Regions from separate parts of the Anaerotignum lactatifermentans genome, predicted to be linked through region 1. Evidence: a T-box and tRNA genes for the amino acid it is inferred to sense, from the RefSeq annotation. Region 1 holds a T-box; the other regions hold tRNA genes.
What was found. The T-box of region 1 lies ahead of INF29_RS02870 (glycine--tRNA ligase). A T-box ahead of a tRNA ligase gene usually reads a tRNA of that ligase, here a tRNA-Gly.
Positions count from the first base shown of each region.

Region 2: it encodes a tRNA-Gly, which carries the amino acid that the T-box ahead of INF29_RS02870 (glycine--tRNA ligase) is inferred to sense. The anticodon was not compared.
Region 3: it encodes a tRNA-Gly, which carries the amino acid that the T-box ahead of INF29_RS02870 (glycine--tRNA ligase) is inferred to sense. The anticodon was not compared.

Region 1 covers NZ_JADCKK010000007.1:4,198-7,467, forward strand. Annotated here, with positions in the region: gene INF29_RS02870 (glycine--tRNA ligase) at 46-1,434, opposite strand; T-box leader at 1,513-1,701, opposite strand; gene recO (DNA repair protein RecO) at 1,762-2,532, opposite strand; gene INF29_RS02880 (hypothetical protein) at 2,863-3,012, opposite strand; gene era (GTPase Era) at 3,098-3,270, opposite strand, start outside.
Region 2 covers NZ_JADCKK010000027.1:23,646-26,915, reverse strand. Annotated here, with positions in the region: gene INF29_RS08390 (permease prefix domain 1-containing protein) at 1-595, shown strand, start outside; gene INF29_RS08385 (hypothetical protein) at 592-1,158, shown strand; tRNA gene INF29_RS08380 (tRNA-Leu) at 1,324-1,407, shown strand; tRNA gene INF29_RS08375 (tRNA-Phe) at 1,437-1,509, shown strand; tRNA gene INF29_RS08370 (tRNA-Gly) at 1,516-1,587, shown strand; tRNA gene INF29_RS08365 (tRNA-Gly) at 1,640-1,711, shown strand; tRNA gene INF29_RS08360 (tRNA-Gly) at 1,753-1,824, shown strand; gene INF29_RS08355 (coiled-coil domain-containing protein) at 1,964-2,884, shown strand; gene INF29_RS08350 (hypothetical protein) at 2,900-3,270, shown strand, end outside.
Region 3 covers NZ_JADCKK010000025.1:25,138-28,407, forward strand. Annotated here, with positions in the region: gene INF29_RS07965 (S-layer homology domain-containing protein) at 1-527, opposite strand, end outside; tRNA gene INF29_RS07970 (tRNA-Leu) at 820-899, opposite strand; tRNA gene INF29_RS07975 (tRNA-Arg) at 981-1,054, opposite strand; tRNA gene INF29_RS07980 (tRNA-Gly) at 1,062-1,132, opposite strand; tRNA gene INF29_RS07985 (tRNA-Arg) at 1,137-1,210, opposite strand; gene INF29_RS07990 (metallophosphoesterase family protein) at 1,339-1,854, opposite strand; gene INF29_RS07995 (XTP/dITP diphosphatase) at 1,858-2,451, opposite strand; gene rph (ribonuclease PH) at 2,468-3,196, opposite strand.

The DNA.
Region 1 (3,270 bases):
CTTTTTCATTGCCGATTTTCAAATATTGCCGATTTTCATGGAAGATTAGAATTCCATTTTTTCTTTCAGGTAAGGAATCAGGTCTGCGATAGGCATTCTTACCTGTTCCATCGTATCTCTGTCACGAACGGTTACGCTCTGATCTTCTTCGGATTCAAAGTCGTATGTGATGCAGAAAGGTGTACCGATTTCATCCTGTCTTCTGTAACGTTTACCGATGGAGCCGGTTTCGTCGTATTCGCAGTGGAATTCTTTGGACAGCATGTTATAAACTTCGATGGCTTTGTCACCCAGTTTCTTGGACAGAGGCAGTACTGCTGCTTTTACGGGAGCAATTGCGGGATGGAAATGCAGAACAGTTCTTACATCGTTTTCACCCACTTCTTCTTCGTCGTAAGCTTCGCACAGGAATGCCAGTGTCATTCTGTCTGCACCCAGGGAAGGTTCGATGCAGTAAGGGATATATTTTTCGTTCTTTTCCTGATCGTAGTATGTCATATCCTGACCGCTTGTTTCCTGGTGGCATTTCAGGTCGTAGTCTGTTCTGTCTGCAATGCCCCACAGTTCGCCCCAGCCGAAGGGGAACAGGAATTCAATGTCTGTTGTGCCTTTGCTGTAGTGAGACAGTTCTTCAGGAGAGTGGTCACGGAGTCTGATGCTTTCTTCGGACATGTTCAGATCCAGCAGCCACTGTCTGCAGAAGTTTCTCCAGTAGCGGAACCAATCCATATCTTTGCCGGGTTCACAGAAGAATTCCAGTTCCATCTGTTCGAATTCTCTTGTTCTGAATGTGAAGTTACCGGGTGTGATTTCGTTACGGAAGGATTTACCAATCTGACCGATACCGAAAGGCAGTTTCTTTCTGCTTGTTCTCTGTACGTTTTTGAAGTTTACGAAAATACCCTGGGCTGTTTCGGGACGCAGGTAAACCACGTTTTTCGCATCTTCTGTAACACCCTGGAATGTTTTGAACATCAGGTTGAACTGACGAATATCTGTAAAGTTGTGAGCGCCGCAGGAAGGACATGCTACCTGGTGTTCGTCAACGAAAGCTTTCATCTGTTCGTTGCTCCAGCCGTCAACAACTTCTTCAGGCATGTTGTGTGTTTTCATGTGGTCCTCGATGAGTTTGTCTGCACGGAATCTTTCTTTACATTCCTTACAGTCCATCAAAGGATCACTGAAGCCGCCAACGTGACCGGAAGCTACCCATGTCTGAGGGTTCATGAGGATCGCGCAGTCAACACCTACGTTGTAAGGGCTTTCCTGAATGAATTTCTTCCACCAAGCTTTCTTTACGTTGTTTTTCAGTTCCACACCGATGGGACCGTAATCCCATGTGTTTGCCAGACCACCGTAAATTTCAGAGCCGGGGTATACAAAACCTCTGTTTTTTGCCAACGCTACGATTTTTTCCATTGTCTTTTCTACCATTTGAAAAACCTCCTTCAAAAATTCCATTAGAAACTTTTTTCGAGGAATAAAAAAAGCCTTTTCATCCCTCGCCGTAAAGCAAGGGACGAAAGGCATCGTGTCTTCCGCGGTTCCACCCTCATTGATTTGCATTGGTTTATGCAAACCCACTCTTGTGAAAAATTGCTGCTCCCAAGTGCCATTCTTCGCTTTGTCCTGCCGGTCTTGCACCAACCGCCGGCTCTCTGAAAGTCCGCCGCAAATACTCCTCTTGTTCGTCACAGCTATGTAATTTGGTATCAATCTAACACGTTTCCAGAAGAATGTCAAGGGGAATTTTGATTTTTTTCAAAAACAAATGTCCGCCGCAAAACGTCTGCTTTTCAAGTCCAATCCCACGTGCATCTGTAAATACTGCCGCATGACCTTGTCCAATTGTTCCAAGGCTTCGGGAGAAAGACGGAACCCGAAAATCTGTTTTCCCTCGTTTTCCAGCACATGAGAAAGAGCCGCTCCCACTGCCGGCAAAAGTAGACTTGCTCCCGGTCTTTTGTGGTTCTGGCAGGTAAATCCTTCCCCGTCGAAATATAGCTGCGCCGGCGTTTCCTCGCACACCATGCAGTCTGCCGATGCCAGCAGACCGGATAGCTGCAAATACTTGATTTCAAAGATACGCCCTGCCAGTTTTGGCTCCAGATGTCCCTTTGCCATACCCTGCAAGGTAAAGAGAAGGAGCTGCACGATTTCATCCTGTTCCATGCCTTCGGGGCATGTTTTCTCCACCAGTTCCGCCAGATACACCGCCTGCGAAAGAACAGCCACGTCATTTCGCAGACCGTAAAAACTCTCAATCAAATCAATCTGCGTCACCGACCAGAAGCCCCGCCCTTCGTAAATGGTAAAATCGCAGTAGGCAAAAAGCTGTGTCCCTGCCAGCAGATGACTTTTGGCATTTTTTGCCCCTCTGGCAGACAGACGCACCTTCCCTACCCCTTTGGCAAGAACGGTGATCTGCTTGCTGCTTTCGCCCCGCTGGGCTTCCCCTATGACGATGCCTCTGATTTTCCCTACGCTCATGGCTCTAACTCCCTTATCCATAAAACCAACGGAGAAAGCCATGGGCTTCCTCCACTCAGGGTGTCGAAAAAGTCGACACCCTGTCGTCAAAATCAGGATTTTGACGAGATTCCTGTATGTATAAACAGTACGTTCCATCGGCATAAAAATGCCTTGAAACGTGCTGTTTTCCTCGTCGGAAGTGAATTCCGACTGCGGATTCCAGTTGGGAAACCCACACCGCAAGAGATGCGGACAGCCATAAATGGCTGGCATTTGCGGAGCAAATGTGTTGACCCTTTGTTTCCCAATCCCTTCCGCGTTCTTGAAAAAATATATCCCTTCGTTTTTCTACAGTTTGAACGGAGAAAGCCATGGGCTTCCTCCGTTATGTCAATAAAATTCTTTATATTTTGAGCTGTCTGTAATACGTCTGCGTCCATTTTCCTGCTCCCGTCTGGTGCTTTCGTGATACCGCAGATAATCGCTGACCTGCCCTGTCTGTGTGAACCGCTGCCATAATGCCGTCTGTTTTTTGTCCATATCCATCGTCCCTTTCCGTTTTTAGAATATGAAAGAGAACCAAAACCATACGGCACAATTCCTGCCAGTTCTTCCAGCGAATTTTTTAAATATTTTTCTTGTCGTAACCGAAGTTTTTCAGCAGGAAATCGCTGTCCCGCCAGTCTTTTTTCACCTTTACCCAAATCTGCAGGAAAATAGGAGAACCTAACAGACGTTCCATATCCTGACGGGCATAGGTGCCGATTTTTTTCAGCATACTGCCGTGTTTGCCGATAA
Region 2 (3,270 bases), on a different contig from region 1:
GACGGTGGATTATATGGGGGACAGCGAGGAATTGGGAAAAGAGCTGAATGAAGCCCATAATCCTGTTTTGGGGTACGTGTGGCTGTGGGTACGCAGGCTGTTTATACTGATATTTATTGCCTTTGGATTGCCTGTGATTTCTGTAGGCGGATGCCGTGCCATTGGTACGGGATATGGGGCTGTGGATCGGTTTTTTACGGAACTATATGAAGAAACACCGGAGAATCTGGTCTATACCGTGGAAGTGAATCGACAGGTAAAAGTAGATGATATGGTCGTGGGCGTGGAAGAACTCCGGTATTATCAAAATGGCGATATGGAATTAAAGTACATTACCTATCAGGAACTGTTTTCTACAGCATTGACTGGAACCTTTGACTTTTATGACTGCTATCTGACAGACGGAGAAAATTATACCAGCCAATTTCGCCCCCGTAATACACAGATTGCAGTTAGCGGAATTTATTACGAAGCGGGCAGCATAACTTATCCAGATTTTCCAGCTGACGCAAAAGAGTGCCATTTTATTTATGATAGGGAAGGACGTCAATTTGACATGAAAATTCCCCTGCCCCAAAAGGAGGAAGGTAAATGAAGCGAAGAAAACAAATTCTGCTGTATTTGCTGCTGATGGCAATTTGCATGGGTGGGTATATGAAATTATTTGATTTTAGGCTGACACCCCATCAATATTTTGCCGCTGAGGAAAAGTATCAACATGTTGGACCGTCAGAGGAAATCCTATTGGAAGGGGAAGGCGCTGAAGGTACATATTTCATACTGGGAAAATGGGGACAGAATCTGAATTATTGTGTCATGGAACGCCACATGGGGATTTTCTGGGGCAGCAGAAGCGGCGGACATTATGTTTTTCCAGAGGATGACAGACTGCGTTTGCCGCCCCTTTGGGGAGAGTATCAGAGTGATATGGACGTACTCTATGGTATCTGTCAGGTAGATGGTGTGACACAAGTACAGTATACCTTGAGCAGACTGGAAAACAACGAAGTGTACTATGAGGGAACGCTGCCGGTGCGGGAGGATGGCTATTTTTATGGAAATCATATACTGGAAGAATATCAGAAAAATCAGTATGGTGTATCATCTATGATCGGGACAGATGCGCAGGGTAACGTTTTGGCAGAGTATACATGGTAAGAGGGGAATGAAAAAGGCAGATTCCCCTTTTTTGCCGGAAATTACAGCTTTTTTGGCTATGATTTGAGGTGAGAAAAACTTCTTCAAAAAAAATTTAGGAAAAACCGTTGACAAAGTCTTTTTCTTTTGGTATTATTAACAAGCCGTCAAACGACGACAGGATAAGCCCGAGTGGCGGAATTGGCAGACGCACAGGACTTAAAATCCTGCGAGGTAACACTCGTACCGGTTCGATCCCGGTCTCGGGCACTTCCTTTTGATGGTAGAAATCTGTATATGCCCAGATAGCTCAGTTGGTAGAGCAGAGGACTGAAAATCCTCGTGTCACTGGTTCGATTCCGGTTCTGGGCACTTTATGCGCGAGTGGCTCAGTGGTAGAGCATCGCCTTGCCAAGGCGAGGGTCGCGAGTTCGAATCTCGTCTCGCGCTTTTTGTGTTATCAGGCACAGAAGCAATTTCATAGGAAGCATGGATACTTTATGCGCGAGTGGCTCAGTGGTAGAGCATCGCCTTGCCAAGGCGAGGGTCGCGAGTTCGAATCTCGTCTCGCGCTTTCTACGTATCCTGCTTTCTGAAAAAAATTTGATATCTTATGCGCGAGTGGCTCAGTGGTAGAGCATCGCCTTGCCAAGGCGAGGGTCGCGAGTTCGAATCTCGTCTCGCGCTGTTTCAGAGAGTATCTTTTGGATGCTCTTTTTTTTGTTTTAAAATATTCGTAAGAATTTTCTGGTGCAATGGCGCAGTTTTTTATGTGCTTTTATGATATGATGGAAAAAATAGTTTTTGTCAGAAGGGGGTGTCTGGTATGGATGAACGGCTGCAAGCATTGCAGGCGGAAATGGAAGAAGAACAGACTTTGCGCCGGAAGCGGGACAGTCTGGAAGTGGAATATAGAAGCCTTTGCAGCTATGAAAGGGAACTGGCGGTGCTGCGGCAGAAAGAACTGGAAGATGTGGCACGGATGGAACAGGGAGGCGTGCGGAACCTCTTTACGAAAGCCACAGGCAAATATGAAGAAACGCTGGCACAGGAACAGGCAGAAGCTGCTCAGGTGGAGGTAAAATATCAGAAGGTACAGCAGGAAATTGCGCAAATGGAGGATACTCTGCGGCAGCTGGATCAACGCATCGGCCAATTGAGCGGCAGTCAAACCCGTTATGAAGATTATATCATCCAGCGGGCAGAGGAATTGGAGGCAGCAGGCACAGACAGCGGCATGAAGGCTTTGCAGGCACAGATTCACAGTCTGGAAGAACAGGAACAGGCTTTGCTGGAAAAAAGAAACCGAATTGCAGACGTGCGCTGGGAAGTACGGAATGTACTTGGTATTTTGGAGGATGCCGCAGGGTATGGTCGTTGGGATGCAGGCAGAGGCAGTCTGCTCAGTTCTTATTTGAAACAGGAACGGGTACAGAAAGCCAAAGAGGCAATGGCAGGCTTACAGGAAGCTGTCAAACGTGCCAGAGTTGTGGAGGACAAGCAGCTTTTGGCAGCCCAGGATCATTTGCAGGAAGCCAGAAGACAGCGCGGCTGGGATATTTTTCTGGATAATATCCTCATCGATTGGTCTGTGCAGGATGAAATCGAAATGGCTCTTGCTCGTCTGCACAACTTCAGTGGTGCGCTGGAGGAAAAAGAACGAGGGATTCTGGAAGAGCTGCGGAGTATTCGGCAAAAACAGACGACTTTGCAGAAGCAGTGGGAAAATCAGGTGGCACAGTTGTAAGAATGGGGGATGCGTATGGTACAGTATTGGCAGGAATTACAACAGCAGGTACATCGCAAAGCAGCTTTGGAACGGAAACAGGAGGCACTCTGTGAACAGCGGCGGAAATTGAAACAGGAATTGGACGCTGCCACACAGCGTTGGCAAGAAGAACAAAAAGATGTGGATAAGCTGGAAGGCATCAGTCTGGCAGGGATTTTTTCTGCCCTTTCTGGCAGGAAAGAAGAACAGCTGGAAAAAGAGCGTCAGGAAGCCCAAGAGGCTTTGCTGCAAAAGGAAGCCGCCGACAGTGCCTTTCAAAAACTGGAAGAAGAAATCCGAAAAAACAGGGACGAGCTTTTTCGTTTGCAGGGATGTGAAATCAAGTATCAGAAAGCCCTGGAAGA
Region 3 (3,270 bases), on a different contig from region 1:
TAGTAAGCATCAGCAGGAACGTCAGTGAATGCTGGCGCCGGTTCAGGCACCACAGTAGGTTCTGTGGTTTCGCCGCTTTCCACAGAAACGACGGAATAACCCATGCCAGTGAGTTTATCTGCGTAATTTTGTGTGATGAAAACAAATTCATCTACGGTATTTCCCTGACTGTCATAAACCGTATAGGTATATTTGCCGTCTGCCCGCAAAGGCTCATTGAGCAAAGGCTGGTCATAACCCGGGTCACCGGAGCCAGCAGGGAAGTCCAGCATCGCCATGCCTACGGAATACGTGCCACCTTCCGGCAAAGAGATGGACAATGTGGCATCATCAGCCATGAGATACGCCGTTTCATCAATGGGAACTGCGGGATTGCCGGGCATTTCCGGCATCTCACCTGTAATATGCACAAAATCCAATGGTTCCTGAGACAGCTGGATATACTCTGCCGCCAGAGCGGAAACGGACATGGTCAAAACCATTGCCCCGGCAGTGATGACAGAAACAGCTTTTTGCAGCATTTTCATAAAAACCCCTCCTTCTGCTCGTCACAGATGTGATAGTGAAGCATCTGACAGCCATGCTCTGACCGACAAATGCCGAATCCATTCCCATACAAAACAAAGACCATAGACTTTTCCAATCAAAAAACGCCCCTGTCAAAATTCCCCTGGAAACGGATTCCTTTTTTCAACTGTATCATACTTTCTTTGGGTTCTACAAAGACTTTTTTACTGCACTGCATAACATTGTGAAAATTCACGGCAGTTGTAATACAACAACAAAAAAAGACGACATGCTTTCATGCCGTCTTTTCTCTGCGGATAACAGGACTTGAACCTGCACGGTTGCCCGCTGGAACCTAAATCCAGTGCGTCTGCCAATTCCGCCATATCCGCATAACGATATTATTGTACCGATTCTGTTTGGGTCTGTCAAGAACGAAAAAAGAGCAAAAGCAGTGCTTTTGCTCTTTTCAGTGAACCAGGAGGGATTCGAACCCCCGACCCACGGCTTAGAAGGCCGTTGCTCTATCCAGCTGAGCTACTGATTCATACCGAAGCGGGTGATGAGAATCGAACTCACGTGTTCAGCTTGGAAGGCTGACATTCTACCATTGAACTACACCCGCATACTGAACCAGGAGGGATTCGAACCCCCGACCCACGGCTTAGAAGGCCGTTGCTCTATCCAGCTGAGCTACTGATTCATTCGTAATTCGGCAAGAGATATTATGCCATAAAAAATAAGCGTCGTCAAGGCTTTTTTCTGAAAAATCAGGAAAAAACTGTTTTTTACACAATACAGCCCCGAAACCATCCTTCGGGGCTGCAAAAATCATCCTTTACATCTGCAAAAAGGCATATCTCTGTGATATTCCATAATGGCGCCTTCCATTCTGCCGTTTTCCTCAATGGTGAGGATGCCAAATGTGGGAGGCGTGCCGCCGCGGGGCATGGAAATACTGCCGGGATTGAACAGCATCACCCGTCCTCTGTCATCGTAAACAGGACGATGGGTATGTCCAAAGAGCACCACATCTGCCCCCTGTTCCTCTGCCCAGTAGGAAATGCTGTCATAATTCCAGTATACCCGCTGTTTATGCCCATGGACAAGGAGCAGTTTTTTTCCGCCTGCGAATACCATCTTCTTATCGGGCGTATCCCAGGAATAATCGTTGTTGCCCAGCACATAATGGAACGGGAGAGATGGAAATTCCTTTTTCAGCTCCATGGCGTCTGTATCATGGTCCCCCAGATGCAGCACCATATCCATCTGCCCGCCAATGCGCCGCAGCACCTCTCTGGCATTGTCCAGATAATTATGGGTATCGCTGAAAACCAGTATCTTCATGGTTTACAGCTCCTTTTTCAGCAGTTCTTTCATCTTCCGCAGGGCTTTGCCTCTGTGGCTGATGGCGTTCTTTTCCTCAGAAGAAAGTTCTGCCATATATTTTTTCAGTTCAGGCACATAGAAAATAGGGTCATAGCCGAAGCCGTTTTCTCCGGTGGGTTCCCAGCCAATGATGCCTTCTACGGTGTCCAGACTTACCAGACGTCTGCCGTCAGGGAAAGCCGCTACGATGCAGCTAACAAAACGGGCAGTTCTGTCTTTTTCTTCCACATCTTTCAGTTTTTCCAGAATGACTTTGAATTTTTCGGGATAAGGGGTATCTTCTCCCAGGAAACGTGCGGAATAAATGCCGGGAGCTTTATCCAGATAGTCGATTTCCAGACCGGAATCGTCTGCCAGTGTGATTTTGCCGGAGATTTCCATAACCTGTACAGCCTTTTTCATGGAATTTTCTTCAAAAGTCTTGCCGTCTTCCACCACATCGATGGTAATGCCAGCTTCTTCCATAGACACTACGTTTACGTTCATATCCGCAAGGATTTCGTTGATTTCCCGAATTTTCCCCTTGTTTTTTGTTGCAAAAATAATGGTTTCCATCTCTTTCCTCCTTTATTTACAGTTCCAGACCATCCAGCGCCTTTTTCTGTAATGCCTGCAATTCGCGATTGCCTTTTTCACCCAGTGCCAGCAGCTGGTGCAGCTGTTCCTGAGAAAATGTGCCATGCTCGCCTGTGCCCTGCAATTCTACAAAACCGCCTGCGTCGTTCACAACGATATTCATATCCACTTCTGCTGCGGAGTCTTCCACGTAACACAAATCCAGCATAGGTTCGCCGTCTACAATACCTACGCTGATGGCGGAAATATAGTGGCGCAGAGGTGTTTTTTCCAGAACGCCTTCTTCCACCAATCTCTGACACGCCATAGCAAGGGCAACGAAACCGCCTGTGATGGAAGCGGTACGAGTGCCGCCGTCTGCCTGAATGACATCACAGTCTACAGTGATGCTTCTTTCGCCCAGCGCTTCCAAATCCACTGCCGCACGGAGCGCGCGACCAATGAGTCGCTGGATTTCTGTTGCACGGGGATTCAGTTTCAGTTTGTTGATGTCACGTTTGTTCCGGCTGGCTGTTGCACGGGGCAGCATAGCATATTCTGCTGTTACCCAGCCGCTGCCGCTTTCCCGCAGGAAAGGGGGTACGTTTTCTTCTACCGTTGCGTTACAAATGACTTTTGTATCGCCAAATTCTATCAAAACAGAGCCTTCCGCATACTTTGTAAAATTCTTTGTGATACGGATGGGGCGCAGTTGGTTGTTTTCTCTGCCGTCATATCTGCTCACGTTAGTTCCTCCTTTATTTTCCAAAAAAATCTCTGTTTAGGGGCATCTTCATAAGAAAACAAGGAAAGCTGAGA